Regions from separate parts of the Erwinia sp. INIA01 genome, predicted to be linked through region 1. Evidence: predicted binding sites of a transcription regulator. Region 1 holds the regulator's gene; each other region holds the start of a gene.
What was found. Region 1 encodes PhoB, which activates phosphate uptake and scavenging genes when phosphate is short. Its sites were predicted from a motif close to CTGTCATAAAACTGNCNNAT; they were not measured.
Positions count from the first base shown of each region.

Region 1 (4,443 bases):
GGTCAGCTCTTCCAGCAGTTCGGCACGTTTGTTGGCATCGGCGTTCAGGAAGGCGGCGAACTGCCCCTGCGACAGCATCATCGACTTAGTAAAGCGCTCAAAGTCCAGACCGGTAAGGCTGGCAATCATTTCCAGCTTATCTTTGACCTTGTCGGCGACGATCTGATTATCTTCACAGCGCGCCAGCTCCACGCGAGGAGCCTGAAGATTGCCGTCGGCGGCACCGCGTGCGCGGTTCTGGCTCCAGAAGGCGCGCCAGGCCACGCCTTTCACTTCAAATTCCACTTCCGCCAGGCATTCTGCCGTATCGCGGGTCATCAGGTCGTTCTGCGACTGGGTGATACTCTTCAGGCGCGGGGTTTCGTGATACAGCGCGAGGCAGATGGCGTCCAGCAGGGTGGTTTTCCCGGCTCCGGTTGGGCCGGTGATCGCAAACAGCCCGTTGCTGGCAAAAGGCTCGGCGCTGAAGTCGATTTTCCATTCGCCCTTCAGCGAGTTCAGATTCTTAAAGCGTAAGGTTAAAATTTTCACGGCTGTTCCTCATGGCGGACCGCTTCCAGCGTCTGCGCGAACAGGGCTTCTGCGCGAGCCAGCCGTTCCGGCTCACCCTCCTCCAGCGCCAGACGGCGGGCAAACACCTCTTCCACGCTAAGCTCGCTGAGGGTTTCATTATTCTGCCGGGCGATAACCCGCTCACGCTGCTCGCGGCTGCGGCGAAGCAGTACCACCTCTACCGGCAGCGTTTCGGTCAGCTGCTGGATGCGGCGCTGAAGTTCGCTGAGCCAGTCGTCGGTGACGATTTCGATATCCAGCCAGATTAATTTTCCCTGCGGGTCCGGCTCCAGTGCGGCCAGCTGCGCTTCAATCTCTTCCAGAGAGCCTTTGATCATCCGCATCGGCTGGAACAGCGGAATCGATAGCGGGGTGACCTGGCTTAGCGCGCCGTCGGCAAAATCCACCACAAAAACGCTTTTCTCTTTGCCCAGCTCATCAAAACTGAGTGGAATGGGTGAACCGCTGTAGCGAATGTGTTCGCTGTTGGCCACGCGCTGGGCGCGATGGATATGACCTAGCGCAATATAGTCGGCAGGCGGGAAGGCATCGGCCGGGAAAGCATCCAGCGTGCCGATGTAGATATCGCGCACCGCGTCGCTTTTGGTCACCCCCATGGTAGTCAGATGCCCGGTAGCGATGACCGGCAGCGTCAGATCGAGGGCGGCCCGCTGCACCTGTGCTTCCTGCCAGCAGCGTTGATAGTGGTCGGTAATCGCCTCCAGCAATGTTTGCTGTTTGTCGCGCCCCGACTGGCCGCTCTGGCTGCGCATAATGTCACGTGGGCGCAGGAAGGGAATGGCGCACAGCATCGCCCCCGGCTGGCCGTCACGGGTGTTGAGCACCAGCACCTGGTCGCGGATATCGTCACTGGCGGCGGCAATCACCCGGGTGTTCAGGCAGGCCAGCAGCTCGCGCGATTCATTCAGCGTCGCCACCGAATCGTGGTTGCCGCCCAGCACCACCAGCTGGCAGCCGGTCTGCTGTAAATTCACCACGAAGCGGTTATACAGCTCGCGGGCATAGCTTGGAGGCGATCCGGTATCAAAAATATCACCGGCGACTATAATCGCATCAGCCTGCTGCGCTTCCGCCTGCTCCAGCAGCCAGTCGAGAAAGGCCTGATGTTCAGCCGCCCGGCTTTTGGTATAGAAAAACTGCCCGAGATGCCAGTCGGCGGTATGAATGATGCGCATGTCACTCCCTGCATAGCCTGATGATGTTGCGAGGGATTATAAACGCTGTTGCTGTTCACGGGGCAAGTGATTGCCGGCGGTCAGGTTGAAATCATCCATGCTGCTTTTTCGCTATGCTCCCGATTTTGGGGGTGTTTTTTTCATAAAAGTGTCATAAAACTGACGCATAATGGCGCCGCATATCCCCCGTGACAGCCTGTCACATTAGCAGGAGCAATAATGGCTAAGCGTATTTTGGTAGTTGAAGATGAAGCCCCAATCCGCGAGATGTTGTGTTTCGTTCTTGAACAAAACGACTATCAACCCATTGAAGCTGAGGATTACGACAGCGCGGTTAGCCTGCTGATTGAACCCTGGCCGGATTTGATTCTGCTGGACTGGATGCTGCCCGGCGGCTCCGGCATTCAGTTTATTAAGCATCTGAAGCGTGAAGCAATGACTCGCGATATTCCGGTGATGATGCTAACGGCGCGCGGTGAAGAAGAAGACCGCGTGCGCGGCCTGGAAGTGGGGGCCGACGACTATATTACCAAGCCGTTTTCGCCGAAGGAGCTGATGGCGCGGATCAAGGCCGTAATGCGCCGTATTTCGCCGATGGCGGTGGAAGAGGTGATCGAGATGCAGGGGCTGAGCCTTGACCCGTCTTCTCACCGCGTAATGTCAGACACCCAGCCGCTGGAAATGGGGCCGACTGAATATAAGCTGCTGCACTTCTTTATGACTCACCCGGAGCGTGTTTACAGCCGTGAACAGTTGCTAAACCACGTCTGGGGGACTAACGTTTACGTCGAAGACCGTACCGTTGACGTGCATATTCGTCGCCTGCGTAAAGCGCTGGAGCTGACCGGGCATGACCGTATGGTACAAACCGTTCGTGGAACAGGTTACCGTTTCTCTGCACGCTACTGATCGTTCGCACTGGAGTCTGAACCGTGTTGGAACGCCTCTCCTGGAAGAGATTATTTCTGGAGCTGCTGCTCGCCAGCCTGCCCGCGCTTCTGCTCGGGCTGCTGATCGGGTATCTGCCCTGGCTGCTGTTAGTCTCAGTGCTCTGCGTGCTGGGTTTCCACTTCAATAACTTACTTCGCCTTTCCCACTGGCTGTGGGTTGACCGCAGTATGACCCCGCCAAGCGGACGGGGTAGCTGGGAGCCGCTTTTCTACGGGCTTTATCAGATGCAGGCGCGTAACCGCCGTCGCCGTCGTGAGCTGGGGCATCTGATTAAACGCTTTCGCAGCGGTGCGGAATCGCTGCCTGATGCGGTGATTCTCACCACCGAAGAAGGGACGATTTTCTGGTGTAACGGCCTGGCCCAGCAGATGCTGGCGCTGCGCTGGCCTGAGGATAACGGCCAGAATATCCTTAACCTGTTGCGCTATCCTGAATTTACCCGCTATCTACGCCAGCGTGATTTCAGCCGCCCGCTGACGCTGGTGCTGAACAATCACCGCCATATTGAGTTCCGCGTGATGCCCTACAGTGAAGGCCAGTGGCTGATGGTAGCCAGGGACGTCACGCAGATGCATCAACTGGAGGGGGCGCGTCGTAACTTCTTTGCCAACGTCAGCCATGAACTGCGCACGCCGCTCACCGTGCTGCAGGGTTATCTGGAAATGATGAATGATTCAGTGCTGGAGGGTGGGGTGCGTGACAAGGCGCTGCATACCATGCAGGAGCAGACCCGGCGGATGGACAGTCTGGTGAAACAGTTGCTGACACTGTCACGCATTGAGGCCGCACCGGCTCTGGATATGCAGGAAAAAGTGGATGTGCCCAGAATGCTGCGCATTTTGCAGCGTGAGGCAGAAACTCTCAGTAATGGCCGCCATGAGATTCACTTCCACACCGACCCGCATCTGCGCGTATACGGCAACGATGAGCAGCTGCACAGCGCTATCTCTAATCTGGTGTATAACGCGGTAAACCACACCCCGGAAGGAACGCGTATCGATATCAGCTGGCTGCGCAATAGCCACGGCGCGCAGTTTAAGGTGCGGGATAACGGTCCTGGCATTGCCGCCGAACATATTCCGCGCCTGACGGAGCGGTTCTATCGGGTGGACAAGGCACGTTCCCGTCAGACCGGCGGCAGCGGGCTGGGGCTGGCGATTGTTAAGCACGCGCTGAGCCACCATAATGCCCGGCTGGATATCACCAGCGAGCCGAATAAAGAAACCTGTTTCAGCTTCCAGTTGCCGCCAAGGTTGATTGTCAGCGCCGAACTGGTTGAGAATGCGGTTCGTTAATCTGACGGGTTTCTTGCTATGAAAAAGCTGATGGCGCTGGCGCTGCTGCTGTTTACTTCCGTTGCTCCGGCCCGCGAGGGCATGCTGGCGGGGAATTTGTCCAGCGTGGGTTCGGATACGTTGGGCAATTTGATGGCGCTGTGGGGCGAGAGTTTTAACCGTCAGTATCCGGGGATCAATGTGCAGATCCAGGCGGCAGGATCGTCTACCGCTCCTACCGCGCTGGCGGCCGGTGCCGCGCAGCTCGGAGCGATGAGCCGCCCGATGCAGGCCCCGGAACGCCAGCTGTTTGAGGATAGCTATGGTTATCCGCCGCTGGCAGTACCGGTGGCGATGGATGCGCTGGTGGTGGTGGTTAATCAGGACAACCCGCTGCCCGGGCTGAACGTGCAGCAGCTGGACGCTATCTTTTCGATTACCCGCCGCTGCGGGGCGCGGAAAGTGCCGGT
Region 1 is NZ_JAPDNC010000009.1:162,288-166,730, reverse strand. It holds gene OMR58_RS16975 (AAA family ATPase) at 1-531, opposite strand, end outside; gene sbcD (exonuclease subunit SbcD) at 528-1,748, opposite strand; gene phoB (phosphate response regulator transcription factor PhoB) at 1,968-2,657, shown strand; gene phoR (phosphate regulon sensor histidine kinase PhoR) at 2,681-3,994, shown strand; gene OMR58_RS16955 (PstS family phosphate ABC transporter substrate-binding protein) at 4,013-4,443, shown strand, end outside.

Region 2 (4,443 bases), on a different contig from region 1:
GGGGCTTAACCCGAAAGAAACTCACGAGCTGGATGAGCTGATTGCAGAACTGCGCGGCGAGCATAAAGTCTCGGTACTGCTGATTGAACACGATATGAAACTGGTAATGGGTATTTCTGACCGTATTTACGTGGTGAACCAGGGTACGCCGCTGGCGAACGGTACGCCGGAAGAAATTCGTAACAACCCGGATGTGATCCGTGCTTACCTCGGGGAGGCATAAGATGAGTAACCCCATGCTTTCTCTGAATAATATCAGCGCGCACTACGGGAAAATCCAGGCGCTGCATAACGTCAGCCTGCATATCAATCAGGGGGAAATTGTCACCCTGATTGGGGCCAACGGTGCGGGTAAAACCACTATCCTGGGCACGTTGTGCGGCGAGCCGCGCGCGACTCAAGGTAGCATCGTCTTCGATGGCCAGGATATTACCGACTGGCAGACCGCGCGCATTATGCGTGAAGCCATCGCCATTGTGCCGGAAGGCCGCCGGGTATTTTCCCGCATGACGGTGGAAGAGAACCTGGCGATGGGCGGTTTCTTTGCCGAGCGTCAGCAGTATCAGGAACGCATCAAGCGCGTTTACGAACTGTTCCCGCGCCTGTGGGAGCGGCGTATTCAGCGCGCCGGAACCATGTCCGGCGGCGAGCAGCAGATGCTGGCCATTGGTCGTGCGCTGATGAGCCAGCCGCGACTGCTGCTGCTTGATGAACCGTCGCTGGGGCTGGCGCCGATTATCATTCAGCAGATTTTCGACACCATCGAACAGCTGCGCAAAGAGGGGATGACCATCTTCCTCGTTGAGCAGAATGCTAACCAGGCGCTGAAGCTGGCGGATCGCGGCTACGTGCTCGAAAACGGTCATGTGGTGCTCGAAGACACGGGTGAGGCATTGCTCGCCAACGAGGCGGTCAGAAGCGCCTACCTCGGCGGATAAATACCCAGGGCAGCCCACGCGGCTGCCCTTTTTTTGCCCCGAACGTGCAGCCAACTGTGCGCTAAATCTGTGATCGTCTTCTCTCTGTTGATTACCAAAGTTGTTACATTCCTCTCACTTCTGCCGTCGCGTTTCGAAATTCCCGTCATTCGTCCGTCACATTTCCGTCACATCACTATTATTAATCTGTCATTTAGCCGTGGCATGTTACTTGCCGACTCACACAGTGCGCGGAATCGCGCATCATTAAAACGGGCACAGGAAACCGATATGTCATCTACCGCATTCCGTCGTACCGCTCTCAGCATGGTGCTGGGACTGACCTTCAGCGGCAGCGCGCTGGCCGCTACCGAAATTCCGTTCTGGCACTCGATGGAAGGCGAGCTGGGCGTAGAGGTTGACTCACTGGCGAAGCGTTTTAACGAAACTCACCCCGATTACAAAATTGTGCCGACCTACAAAGGCAACTACGAACAGAGCCTGGCGGCGGGTATTGCTGCCGTGCGTACCGGCAAAGCACCGGCCGTATTGCAGGTATATGAAGTGGGTACGGCCACAATGATGGCATCGAAAGCCATCGTCCCGGTTAATGAAGTCTTTAAAAAAGCCGGTATCGCGATGGATGCGAAGCAGTTCGTGCCTGCGGTAGCCGGTTACTACAGCGATTCGAAAGGCGAGCTGATTTCCCAGCCGTTTAACAGCTCCACGCCGGTGCTGTACTACAACAAAGACGCCTTCAAAAAAGCCGGCCTGAACCCGGATCAGCCGCCAAAAACCTGGCAGGAACTGGCGAAGGATACCGACGCGCTGCGTAAAGCGGGCATGTCCTGCGGCTACGCCAGCGGCTGGCAGGGCTGGATTCAGATTGAAAACTTCAGCGCCTGGCACGGTCTGCCGGTCGCCACCAAAAATAACGGCTTCGACGGCACCGATGCCGTGCTGGAGTTCAACAAGCCGGTACAGGTGCGCCACATCCAGATGTTGGAAGATCTGAACAAGAAGGGTGATTTCACCTACTTCGGCCGTAAAGATGAATCCACTTCCAAGTTCTACAACGGCGACTGTGCGATCACCACCGCCTCTTCCGGCTCGCTGGCCGACATCCGCAAATACGCCAAGTTTAACTTCGGCGTGGGCATGATGCCGTACGACGAAACCGTGCCGAACGCGCCGCAGAACGCCATTATCGGCGGAGCCAGCCTGTGGGTGATGAAGGGCAAAGACGATGCCACCTATAAGGGCGTCGCCGAGTTTATGCAGTTCCTGGCTAAGCCGGAAATCGCTGCCGAGTGGCATCAGAAAACCGGCTACCTGCCGATCACCACGGCGGCTTACGAGCTGACCAAACAGCAGGGCTTCTACGACAAGAACCCGGGCGCGGATATCGCGACTCGCCAGATGCTGAACAAAGATCCGCTGCCGTTTACCAAAGGGATGCGTCTGGGCAACATGCCGCAGATCCGTACCATCGTTGACGAAGAGCTGGAAGGCGTATGGACCGGTAAGCAAACGCCGCAGGCCGCGCTGGATAACGCCGTTAAGCGTGGTAACGAGCTGCTGCGCCGCTTCGAGCAGCAGACGAAGTAACCTGTTGCCGGTGCAGACCGCTGCTCGCCTCCGGGCCGGGCGGCGGTCTGCCTGCAAAGGCACATCACCGATCTCTCCCGTGGGGCGATCGGTGATGTGCCCGTTAATACCGACCCCGTTCCGCACGAGATAATCCACTATGGCTCAGCCCCGTCCCGTCTTTCGCAATCGCTTGTTGCCCTATCTGCTGCTGTTGCCGCAGCTGGTAATTACGGCGATTTTCTTTATCTGGCCAGCGGGCGAAGCGCTCTGGTATTCGCTGCAAAGTATCGATCCGTTTGGTATCTCCAGTACGTTTGTGGGTATGGAGAACTTTGAGCGGCTGTTCAGCGACGGTCTGTACCTCGAGTCATTCTGGACCACCATCAAATTCAGCGGGCTGGTGACGTTCTTCGGCATGGGGCTGTCGCTGCTGCTGGCGGCGCTGGTGGACTATGTTATCCGCCTGAAAAAAACCTATCAGACGCTGCTGCTGCTGCCCTACGCGGTGGCACCGGTCGTGGCGGCGGTGCTGTGGATGTTTCTGTTTAACCCCGGGCTGGGGCTGTTCAGCCACCTGCTGAACCAGTGGGGCTACAACTGGAACTACGCGCAGAACAGCGGGCAGGCGATGTTTCTGATTGTGCTAGCCTCCATCTGGCAGCAGATGAGCTACAACTTCCTGTTTTTCTTTGCCGCATTACAGTCGATTCCGAAGTCGCTGGTTGAGGCGGCGGCGATTGACGGTGCTGGCCCGGTGCGGCGCTTCTTCGCGTTGTCGCTGCCGCTGATTACCCCGGTGAGCTTCTTCCTGCTGGTGGTGAATCTGGTCTATGCCTTCTTCGATACCTTCCCGGTGATCGATGCCGCCACCGGCGGTGGCCCGGTGCAGGCCACCACCACGCTGATTTATAAAATTTACCGCGAAGGCTTTGCCGGGCTGGATCTCTCTTCCTCTGCCGCCCAGTCGGTGGTGCTGATGCTGCTGGTGATTGTGCTGACGGTGATTCAGTTCCGCTTTGTTGAGCGTAAGGTGCGCTACCAATGATTGAAAATCGTCGCGGGCTGGATATCTTCAGCCATACCCTGCTGATCCTCGGCATCCTGACTATCCTGTTCCCGCTGTATGTGGCCTTTGTGGCCGCCACGCTGGATAACAATGCCGTTTATCAGGTGCCGATGACGCTGATCCCCGGCAGCCACCTGTGGGAAAACATCAGCAATATCTGGGTGCGGGGGGTGAACGGCAGTGGACCGGCCTTCAGCCTGATGCTGATGAACAGCCTGTTTATGGCATTGGCGATCACCATCGGCAAAATCAGCGTCTCCATTATTTCGGCATTTGCGCTGGTGTGGTTCCGCTTCCCGCTGCGCAGTCTGTTTTTCTGGATGATCTTTATCACCCTGATGCTGCCGGTTGAGGTGCGTATTTTCCCGACGGTGCAGGTGATTGCCGATCTGAATATGCTCGACAGCTACAGCGGCCTGACGCTGCCGCTGATGGCTTCCGCCACGGCCACCTTCCTGTTCCGCCAGTTCTTTATGTCGATGCCGGACGAGCTGATGGAAGCGGCGCGCATCGACGGTGCCAGCCCGATGCGTTTCTTCCGCGACATCGTGCTGCCGCTGTCGAAAACCAATCTGGCGGCGCTGTTTGTCATTACCTTTATCTACGGCTGGAACCAGTATCTGTGGCCGCTGCTGATCGTCAACGATGCGTCGATGAGCACCGCCGTGGCGGGCATTAAAAGCATGATCTCCACCAGCGGTTCGCCAACGCAGTGGAATGAAGTGATGGCGGCGATGCTGTTAACCCTGATCCCACCGGTGGTGATCGTATTAGTCATGCAGCGTGCGTTCGTGCGCGGCCTGGTAGAGAGTGAGAAATAACCTATGGCAGGTGTAAGACTTCAGGCAGTAACCAAATCCTACGACGGGA
Region 2 is NZ_JAPDNC010000003.1:474,932-479,374, forward strand. It holds gene livG (high-affinity branched-chain amino acid ABC transporter ATP-binding protein LivG) at 1-223, shown strand, start outside; gene livF (high-affinity branched-chain amino acid ABC transporter ATP-binding protein LivF) at 225-938, shown strand; gene ugpB (sn-glycerol-3-phosphate ABC transporter substrate-binding protein UgpB) at 1,209-2,525, shown strand; gene ugpA (sn-glycerol-3-phosphate ABC transporter permease UgpA) at 2,665-3,552, shown strand; gene ugpE (sn-glycerol-3-phosphate ABC transporter permease UgpE) at 3,549-4,394, shown strand; gene OMR58_RS07685 (sn-glycerol-3-phosphate import ATP-binding protein UgpC) at 4,398-4,443, shown strand, end outside.
Region 2: the regulator PhoB is predicted to act here: its motif matches at 1,092-1,111, upstream of ugpB (sn-glycerol-3-phosphate ABC transporter substrate-binding protein UgpB).

Region 3 (4,443 bases), on a different contig from region 1:
GCGGAACCGGCTGACGATCAGCTTTGATTTCGGGTGCATGAATAAGGTGTAAAGTGGATCGCTGGAGCTTAACACTTCCATCATTCAGCCCTTCATCTCAAAATCGCCATAACAGCCGAGCACCTTAGCATTTACAAAGGGCGAAATCAGCCGATCCATGGCTTTTCAGACAAAGCATTCTGCTGTGAACTATCGAGATGCTGAATAAAACGGCCATCGTAAGCCATTCTACATCGTCATTCGGAGCGTACCCGTGCGCAGCCGGGCAGTAGATAAGCAGGGCTATCAATTTTCGAATATTTCGCTTATTGTCACTTTCGTTTATTTCGTATAATCTGGTTTAGAGAATACTCCCTGCGGGTATCGCACAACAACCTGGACAAAAAACGCTACTATTCAATGAGATAATCATGACAAACTCAATTATTAAAAGCTTGAGCCTCCCAGCGCCTGAGGAAATTGAGGTGGCAATCCGTGGACAAAGAGCGCTTGCAACCTATCTATATACCAGGCTGGAAACGCAAAAAATTGCCATTCAGGACGCTGATAATAATACTCACCAGATTGAGTTACCCACTTCTGCACTGACGCTGCTGATGACGATTCTTGGTGAGCTGGCAGCAGGTAATGCCGTGCAGATTGTGCCAGTGCACGCTGAGTTAACGACGCAGGAAGCAGCCAATATTCTGAACGTTTCGCGCCCACACCTGGTGAAACTGCTGGAAGATGGCGCGTTACCTTTCCACAAAACAGGTCGACATCGCCGCGTACTGTTTGCAGATCTGATGAAGTTTAAAGATCAACGCGACACCAATAGCCAAAAGGCTATGCAGGAACTGTCCGACCTCAGTCAGGAAATTGGACTTTACTGATGAATCAGGCAATCCCCGATGCGATGGTTACAGGCTATGAAAATCTGATTGGGAGCATCAACCTGCCCGATCCTGACGATCGCCATGTTGTTGCTGCCGCAGTACGGTGCAATGCAGAGGTGATTGTAACGCTCAATCTGAAGGACTTCCCGGCTTCACGGATGGTTGAATTCGACATTGAATCGCTCCATCCGGATGAGTTTATTTCAGATCTGTTCGACTTAAACCACGCGCTGGCGCTGCAGGCAGTTGCAGAACAGCGAATGAGTATGAGGAAACCGCCTGTTAACGTGGAAGAGTATCTGACAGCATTACTCCGTCAGGGACTCCCCATGACCATCAAGGCAATGGAAAATTACCAGTCGATGCTGTGATAATCTCCCTTATTGAGGAAAGAATAACCAGATATCGACTGAATTTTCCGTCCTTAAAACATCACAGCGCCTGCGCACAAGCCCAGGCGGAGCTCCACGCCCACTGGAAGTTATACCCCCCCAGCCAGCCGGTCACGTCCACCACTTCGCCAATAAAGTACAGCCCCGGCACGTCGCGGGCCTCCATGGTTTTCGAGGAAAGCTGTGTGGTGTCCACGCCGCCCAGGGTGACTTCGGCGGTGCGGTAGCCTTCGGTGCCGTTCGGCTGCACGCGCCACTGATGCAGGGTGGTCGCCAGCTCGCCCTGCTGGCGGCTGTTGAGCTGTTTCAGGGTGCATTCCGGCACATGGCCCAGCAATTGCAGGCACTCGACCAGCCGCTTCGGCAGCAGTTTCGCCAGGGTATTTTTCAGACTCTGGTTCGGGTGCTGATTACGCTCTTCATTAATAAACGCATCGATATCCTGCTGCGGCGACAGATCGATGGTGACAAACTCACCCGGCTGCCAGTAGCTGGAAAGCTGGAGCACCGCCGGGCCGGACAGGCCGCGGTGGGTAAACAGCAGCGCTTCTTTAAACACCGTGCCGTCTTCCGCCGTCATCACCGACGGCACCGACACGCCGGAGAGCGTCTGTAGCTGTTCCAGCAGCGGCTTGTGCAGGGTGAACGGCACCAGCCCGGCGCGGGTCGGGAACACCTTCAGCCCGAACTGTTCGGCAATTTTATAGCCAAACGGCGATGCGCCCAGCCCCGGCATCGACAGACCGCCACTGGCAATCACCAGTTTTTCCGCCTGCACCTCAGCGCCATTCAGCTGAAGCGTATAGCCCGAATCGCCACGCACCACGGACATCACTTCGCTGCGCAGCCGCAGCGTCACGTTCCCCACCTCGCACTCTTTCAGCAGCAGATCGACAATCTGCTGGGCAGAATCATCGCAGAACAGCTGGCCGAGGGTTTTCTCATGCCAGGCAATGCCGTGGCGGTTCACCATATCGATAAAATCCCACTGCGTATAACGCGCCAGTGCGGATTTACAAAAGTGAGGGTTGTGCGACAGGTAGGCCGCCGGTTCGGTATACAGATTGGTGAAGTTGCAGCGGCCACCGCCGGACATCAGGATTTTACGCCCGGCCTTTTTGCCATTATCAATCAGCAGTACGCGCAGCCCTTTCTGGCCCGCCTGCGCCGCACAAAACAGGCCCGCAGCCCCTGCGCCAATTACGATAACGTCATATTTTTCCACTGCTCACCCCGGCACTGCCCGACAAAAACGCTGATTGTAGAGAGTTGGCGGGAGGGATACCAGCATCAGGGGAAACCTCAGCGGAAACAATTTGTAACTTAATGATTTACCATAATTTTCTTAGGGTATTGTCACTATAGTGACACATTAATGTCAAAAAAAGTCTATATTTCACTTTCCCCCAGTGCGGTTTGTCGCTGATAATGCGCCGCGTTCATGTCCTCCAAAATGGCGTAACGCTTATGCTACATCTATTTGCTGGTCTTGATTTTCATACCGGCTTGTTACTGGTTCTGGCTTTGTTGTTTGTATTGATTTATGAAGCGATTAACGGCTTCCACGATACAGCCAACGCGGTCGCAACCGTGATCTACACTCGTGCAATGCGTTCGCAGTTAGCGGTCGTCATGGCAGGGGTGTTCAACTTCTTTGGTGTACTGTTGGGCGGCCTGAGCGTAGCTTATGCCATTGTCCATCTGTTACCCACCGATCTGTTATTGAACGTTGGATCGGCTCACGGGCTGGCAATGGTCTTTTCCATGCTGCTTGCCGCCATTATATGGAACCTCGGAACCTGGTATTTTGGGTTACCGGCTTCCAGCTCCCACACCCTGATTGGTGCCATTATCGGTATCGGCCTGACTAACGCATTGCTGACCGGAACCTCGGTGGTTGATGCGCTGAACGTGCCGAAAATGATTGGCATCTTTATGTCATTGATTGTCTCGCCGATTGTTGGCCTGGTTGTTGCTGGCGGACTGGTGTTCCTGCTGCGCCGTTACTGGAGCGGGAACAAGAAGCGTATGCGTGTCCACATGACGCCAGCGGAACGTGAAAAGATCGATGGCAAGAAAAAGCCGCCGTTCTGGACCCGTATCGCTCTGATCGTTTCCGCGATTGGCGTTAGCTATTCACACGGTGCAAATGACGGCCAGAAAGGCATTGGTCTGATTATGCTGGTGCTGATTGGCGTGGCGCCGGCAGGCTTCGTGGTCAATATGAATTCCACCGGTTATGACATCACCCGTACGCGTGATGCCGTTAACCATCTGGAGCAGTATTACCAGCAGCATGCCGCTTCGCTGACGCACATCATTCAGATGTCGCCACCGGCGATTCCGTCGCCGGAAGACGTGCCGTCCGGTCCTCAGGAGTTCCACTGTGATGCCGCGCGCGCGCTGCCGGTTATCCAGCGTGCTCAGGGACTGCTGAACGACCTGTCCAGCTACGATTCACTGACCGTTGAGCAGCGCAGCCATCTGCGCCGCATGCTGATGTGTATCTCGGATACGGCGGAAAAAGCAGCCAAGCTGCCGGAAACCAGCGCGGAAGATAAACGCTTCCTGACCAAGCTGAAAGGCGATCTGCTGAACACCATCGAGTATGCCCCGGTATGGATTATCGTGGCGGTGGCACTGGCTCTGTCGTTAGGTACGATGGTTGGCTGGCGTCGCGTGGCGACCACTATCGGTGAAAAAATCGGTAAGAAAGGCATGACTTACGCTCAGGGAATGTCGGCGCAGATGACGGCGGCGGTCTCGATTGGCGTGGCAAGTTATACCGGGATGCCGGTTTCAACCACTCACGTTCTCTCCTCCTCGGTGGCGGGTACGATGCTGGTTGACGGCGGTGGCGTTCAGGGCCGCACCATTAAGAATATCCTGCTGGCGTGGGTATTTACCCTGCCGGTATCGATTATTCTTTCCGGTGTGCTGTACTGGATTGCGCTGAAGCTGATTTAAGCCAGCGCGGCGGGGTTGCCCGTCACGCAAAAAGTGTAGAAAGCGGACTTCGGTCCGCTTTTTTTATGGCTGTACGCCGCGCTTAATGCCAGATAGCCAGGCCAATCAGGCTGATAACCACCAGCCCGCAGAGGGAACTGGTCAGGATAAACTGGCCGCGCACGCGCCGACAGCGGCGGATAAACTCATCGTCGTGATGATCGAGATAG
Region 3 is NZ_JAPDNC010000008.1:285,213-289,655, reverse strand. It holds gene OMR58_RS16080 (hypothetical protein) at 1-84, opposite strand, end outside; gene OMR58_RS16075 (helix-turn-helix domain-containing protein) at 411-872, shown strand; gene OMR58_RS16070 (hypothetical protein) at 872-1,246, shown strand; gene OMR58_RS16065 (NAD(P)/FAD-dependent oxidoreductase) at 1,308-2,492, opposite strand; gene pitA (inorganic phosphate transporter PitA) at 2,735-4,234, shown strand; gene uspB (universal stress protein UspB) at 4,317-4,443, opposite strand, start outside.
Region 3: the regulator PhoB is predicted to act here: its motif matches at 2,621-2,640, upstream of pitA (inorganic phosphate transporter PitA).